DNA from 2 places in the Insulibacter thermoxylanivorax genome. Region 1 is predicted to be linked to the other one. Evidence: riboswitches for the same ligand, from Rfam matches in the RefSeq annotation. Region 1 holds a riboswitch; the other holds the start of a gene.
The links. A riboswitch is a leader RNA that binds a small molecule or an ion and turns the genes downstream of it on or off. The one in region 1 is predicted to bind cyclic di-GMP.

Region 2: linked by a shared signal. The riboswitch ahead of PRECH8_RS02820 (GGDEF domain-containing protein) and the one ahead of PRECH8_RS11150 (putative bifunctional diguanylate cyclase/phosphodiesterase) in region 1 are both predicted to bind cyclic di-GMP.

What each region holds. Positions count from the first base shown of each region.
Region 1 is NZ_BMAQ01000031.1:23,962-27,077, forward strand. Features, by position in the region: gene PRECH8_RS11150 (putative bifunctional diguanylate cyclase/phosphodiesterase) at 1-1,494, opposite strand, end outside; cyclic di-GMP riboswitch class I at 1,555-1,643, opposite strand; gene PRECH8_RS11155 (YigZ family protein) at 1,796-2,428, opposite strand; gene PRECH8_RS11160 (glucose-6-phosphate isomerase) at 2,438-3,116, opposite strand, start outside.
Region 2 is NZ_BMAQ01000004.1:83,574-86,689, forward strand. Features, by position in the region: gene PRECH8_RS02815 (LLM class flavin-dependent oxidoreductase) at 1-324, shown strand, start outside; gene PRECH8_RS02820 (GGDEF domain-containing protein) at 490-1,500, opposite strand; cyclic di-GMP riboswitch class I at 1,579-1,668, opposite strand; gene PRECH8_RS02825 (malate:quinone oxidoreductase) at 1,884-3,116, opposite strand, start outside.

The sequences.
Region 1 (3,116 bases):
CTTCCTCCATCCTTCGCGTTCTCCAAGCAGCGCTAACATCTGCTGCAGATCGAATTGCTGCAGGAACTGTTCGCATACATCATGCGGCACAGGGCGGCATAACAGATAACCTTGAACTTCATTGCAGCCCTTGCGCATAAGGAACGCTAACTGCTCGGACTGTTCTACGCCTTCCGCAACAACGGTGAGTCCGAGGTCCCTCGCAAGCTGGATGACAGAAGCGGTGATGATCTGTCCGGTATCGGACTGCGTGCCGGTGATGAACTCCTTGTCGATCTTCAGCGTATCCGCTGGATATCGCTTGAGGTAGTTGAGCGAGGAATATCCCTTGCCGAAGTCATCGATTGCAATACGTATGCCCCGCTCCTTGATCTTGTCCAAGATCTTGCTGATCTTTTGCGGATTCTCGATGAAGATGCTCTCGGTCAGCTCCAATTCCAATTGCTTCGGATTGAGACCGGTGCGCGCCAACACATCATCCAATACAGCGACAAAATCCGGGTGAACCATCTGCTGCACAGAGATATTGATGCTGATCCGGCACTCTTCGCTGCCTTGCCAGTTCCAGCCGGCCGCTTGCGCACAGGCCGTCTCAAGCACCCACTCACCGATCGGCACGATCAGACCCGTCTGTTCCGCGATCGGGATGAACCTGCTGGGCCGTACATGGCCCAGCTCCGGGTGCTGCCAGCGCAGAAGCGCCTCGATCGCTGCGATCCTGCCTGTTGCCAGGTCAATGCGGGGCTGGTAGGCCAAGCTGAGCTCGCCATTGCGGATCGCTGTTCTTAATTCCGTCGCCAGCTGCAAACGGTCATGCATCTCTTCATCCATCACAGGATCGAATTCGACGACGTGGATATAAGACTGTCTGGCTTGAGTCAGCGCGGTATCCGCATGGCTCACCAGTTCGCTGGCGGTTCTGCCATGCCGAGGATAACCTGCCAGCCCGGCAGAAGCCAGGATCTGCAGAGACTGTCCGCGCACCTCGACCGGCTGTTCATCGAAACGGCGGATCAGATCCATGACGATCTGTCTCGATTCAGCTGTATCATGATCGAGGATCAGAGCAAATTCATCTCCGCTTAACCTGGCGATATCCGGCTTGCCTTCGATCCCCATACGCAGCTGCTGAGCGACGATCATGATGATGAGATCGCCAAGATCACTGCCCAAGGCATCGTTGATCCAGCGGAATCGATTCACGTTCAGCAGAACAACGGTCAACGGATCATGGCCGGCTTCACGTATGCGCTCTTCTAACCGCTGCATGAACGCTTGTCGATTGAGCAAGCCGGTCAGCGGGTCATGGGTCATCATGATGCGTTTAGTACGGTTCATCTCGCGCAGCGCAAATAGATAACCCACCCGCAAGGCGACCAGGATCAGAACGACGGCGATTCCGGAGATGATCAGAATCAACCCATTGTCTAACACGATACTCCGTCCCTTCAAAAACGACTCATCCAGCAGAGGCAGCACTAGGACCTTACTCATAAAGAAACATCCACCGATTGCCGATGGATGTTGAATTCAAATCCATGTTCCGTCAACCTGTTCGGCAACTCGGCGACCAATAGAAGTGATCCTTCCTTAGGCCCGTAGCTTTGCGTCCTCACCTTTCGATGAGTTTGCTATTATCGCAGTTGATGTCCTTGTTGAATATTGCCATATGTAGGATAGAAAAACATGGTTGAATAATCCTAAATATAACACAGAGGTCCTATTTTGTCTATGTCGTATATAAAGCAGTAGGCCGAGGGAAATGATCCCTCGGCCTTTTTTCGATCCTATAATCCTAGATCTCTTGTTCGATATATCGATATTCTCTCTGTTCGATGATGCCCTGTCCTTGCGTCAGGTCCGTAATCCAAGCAGTGAAGCGCTCTGCTTCTTCCGCTTCAGGCAGACAGAGGATGCTCACCTTGTCGGTAAATGTCGGAGGTTCGGTGATTACGCCGCGGTTGTTGAGCTCATTCTCCAACTTGCCGTACCAGGTGTAATCGACCGTCACCGTAACTTCTCTGTGCAGGACTTTGAGCACGGGCTTCGCTGCCTTGACAGCTTCCACTGTGGCCTCCGTGTAAGCTCTTACGAGACCGCCGGCTCCGAGCAGGGTTCCGCCGAAGTAGCGCGTTACGACAACGGCGGTGTATTTCAGTCCTTGCTGTTTAAGCACTTCCAGCATCGGTTTGCCGGCTGTGCCGCTTGGCTCTCCATCATCGGACTGCTTCTGATACTCATCCCGGTCACCGACCAGATAAGCCGAACAGTTATGCGTCGCCGACCAGTGTTTTTTCTTGATCTCTTCGATGAATTGAATCGCTTCTTCTTCGGTTGCCACGGGCCGGCAATGGCCGATGAAGCGCGACTTCTTGATGACGATCTCAGCCTCGCCGGGCCCCTGAACCGTTCGGTAGCTTAAGAGCATCGGGCAGCATCACGCTCTTCCCAGACGGCGTTCCAGTTCAGCCTTCTGGTCTTCGAATCCGGGCTTGCCAAGCAGAGCGAACATGTTCTTCTTGTATGCCTCGACTCCCGGTTGGTCGAATGGATTCACTCCGAGCAGGTAACCGCTGATGCCGCATGCCTTCTCGAAGAAGTATACGAGGTAGCCGAACCAATACGGCGAGATTTCCGGAATGGTCACGACCAGGTTCGGTACGCCGCCGTCAGTATGAGCCAGCAGGGTTCCTTCGAAGGCTTTCTTATTGACGAAATCCATCGTCTTGCCGGCGAGGAAGTTCAGACCGTCAAGATTCTCAGCGTCCTCACCGATGACGATCTCCTCCAGCGGCTTCTCCACCTGCAGGACGGTCTCGAACAGGTTGCGCGTTCCTTCTTGGATGAACTGCCCCATGGAGTGCAGGTCCGTCGAGAAATCAACGGAAGCCGGATAGATTCCCTTATGATCCTTCCCTTCGCTCTCCCCGTACAGCTGCTTCCACCATTCAGAGAAGAAGTGGAGGGAAGGCTCGTAGTTCACGAGGATCTCCGTTGTCTTACCCTTGCGGTACAGGATGTTGCGAAGCGCTGCATATTGGTAGCTGGCGTTTTCGCTTAGGTTCGGGTTCGCATATTCACGCGAAGCGTCAGCAGCACCCTGCATCATCGCATCG
Region 2 (3,116 bases), on a different contig from region 1:
GATACGAAGGAGCGGGCAGAGGAGCTGTTCTATCCGCCGCATGTTGCTCAGATGAACAAGCTGGGCCGTGAACGCGGATGGCCTCCATACGGCCGCGCTTCCTTCGAAGCCGCTCGCAGCTTAGACGGTGCGCTCTATGTCGGCGATCCGGAATATGTTGCAGAGAAGATCATCTTGCTGCATAAGAATCTCGGCATCACCCGCTTCATGCTGCACAGCGATTTTGGCTCGATCCCGCATGAAGACATGCTGCGCTCGATCGAACTCCTCGGGACTAAGGTGGCGCCTCTGGTGCGGCAAGAGATCGCCAAACTATACTCCTGATCTTGGCGATTCACCATCTTCCAAACTTGCACCCGTATGGTTGGATGTTTAAGTGTGCAGATGAGCATGCAGAGGAGTAAAATCAGTGCGCGAGGCGAAGTTCATCACGCATAAGTACGCATAGGGCTGTCCGCCAGTCAGTCATCACTGCTTGCTGGACAGCCCTTATTCATCGCTGACGGTGTGATTCTTGCCGCTCCGCTTCGCTTTATATAATAACGCATCTGCTTGATCGAACAGCTCTGAACCGCTCATACCGGGCTTCGCCGCCTTGAGACCGATGCTGACCGTCACCGGTTCATGCCCTGTCTCTGGATGTCGGAAACGCATCAAGGATGTACGGATGCGCTCGCAGATGTACAAGGAATCCTTAAGCGATTTATCGGTGAAGATCAATGCAAACTCCTCACCGCCATACCGTGCTGCGAAGTCCTCGCTCTCCTTCTCGCGGCTGATCGTCTCCGCGACCCTCGTAATGATCACATCCCCTGTTGAATGGCCGTATGTATCATTGATCTGTTTGAAATTATCGATATCCATCACCGCCACCTGCAAGTATTCGATCTGCCGGTCCTTCAGCTCTTCCAGCATGGAATCCAGGTATTCATAGAACATCTTGTGATTATACAACCCGGTCAGCGGATCGGTCTTGGACAGTTTCTCCATCATCATGCTGTTGGAACGAAGGCGTGCACCGATGATCGCTTCTGCCGCAAGCAAACTGGTGACCAAGATATGTATCGATACCAATGGAACCATGTGATGCAGGGGGTCTGGAGCAAGGAATACCGTTTCATGATACCGGCTTACAAAATAGATAGTATAGACTACGTTAGCCAATCCGATGATGAGTACAGGACGATAATCAAAATACAAGGAGATCAGGGCGCTGTAGAAGAAAGTCAGGATGTAGACGACGAATTCCGGCGGAAGGAGATAACCCTGGATCGAGAAGATCAAAGCGATATAGTACATGATGTATCGATCGAGGATCTGTCTCCATACCAGAATGGTGGGGATCGTGAAGAGCAGGACGCCTGCGGTCAGAATCGCTGCGGCAAATCTTAATTCGACGGCAATCGCTGCCGAGATGCTTCCCACGATCGCCATCGTCCAGCATATGAACAGCATAAACTTGTTGCGATCGTTCAATGAATATAAGTCCCATGACTTCATCAGCCTCTCCCCCCTCCGATCGATACATACACATAACAAAAGCCACTTTATAGGAAAGTGGCCGAAGTGTCTATTTGCCTCGGCGGACCGGCTGCCATAGTCATAGAATCTGTCCTTAGGCCCGCAGCTTTGCGTCTTTGTCTTTCGACAAGTTTGCCCTTATCGAATTCTTAGAGTAATTATAAATCAGCTGTCCCCCACGTTCAACATAATTCGACATTCTTCACGTCTATCAGCAAGGAATAACAGTCTGTTGGAACTGGTTCTTACCTCATGTATTAGGTCTTTAGAATTTATTTCGCTTGTTTACTCTTGCATGCATCCTTCACTCTATCCCATCTGGCGGCTGCACTCTCATAAGAGAAGCCTGAACGACTCGGCATTCAGGCTTCTTGCTGTACACTTGCTGTTTGGCCGGGCACTGCTTCTGCTTCTAATCCCAGCATGCGTGCCGTTGATTCGTGCAGTTCCTGAATCAGCTCGGGATGTTCCGTTAACTTGAGGCCATAGGAAGGAATCATCTCCACAATCTTCTCTTCCCAAGCCTTGAGATATTGCGGAAAACATCTCTGGATCACTTCCAACATCACGGATACGGCTGTGGAAGCACCTGGGGAAGCACCTAACAGAGCGGCAATCGACCCGTCCGCCGCGCTGATCACCTCAGTTCCGAATTGCAGCGTTCCTCTGCCGACTGCTGTGTCCTTGATGATCTGAACCCGCTGTCCAGCGACGATCAGCTCCCAATCTTCGCTCCTCGCATTCGGGATGAACTCTCGCAAGGCCTCCATGCGCTGTTCCTTCGTCAACATGACCTGCTGGATGAGGTATGCCGTCAGCGAGAAATTCTTCACCCCGGCGGCCAGCATCGTCAACAAATTGTGCAGCTTCACGGATGTGAACAGATCAAGCATCGACCCGGCTTTCAAGAACTTGGGCGAGAAGCCCGCAAAGGGACCGAACAACAGGGATCTTTCGTGATCGATGATCCTCGTATCCAAGTGCGGCACCGACATCGGCGGTGCGCCGACCGGAGCCTTGCCGTACACCTTCGCATGGTGCTGTGTGACGATCTCCGGATTCTTGCAGACCATGAACAAGCCGCTGACCGGGAAACCGCCGATCCCCTTGCCCTCGGGAATGCCGGACTTCTGCAGCAGATGCAGACTGCCGCCTCCGCCGCCGATGAAGACGAACTTGGCACGGTGGTATTCTGTCTCACCGGTCTGAAGATTCCTAACCTTAAGTTCCCAAGATCCGTCGCCGGCGCGCTTGAGATCATCCACGTGGCGATGGTATTGGACATTCACCTGCTTCCGCTGCAGATGACCAAAGAGCAGACGCGTTAATGCCCCAAAGTTCACATCCGTGCCCGATTCCATTCGCGTCGCCGCGATCGGGCCCTTTATGATCCGATCCTGCATCATCAGCGGGATCCACTCCCGAAGCTGATCCGGATCCTCCGAATACTCCATGCCTTGAAACAGCGGATGGCGTGACATCGTCTCGTAGCGTTTCTTAAGGAAAGCCGAATCTTGCTCTCCTTGGACGAAACTCATATGCGGTACAGGAGCGATAAAATCCCGCGGATTCTCAATGATCTTGCTCTGCACAAG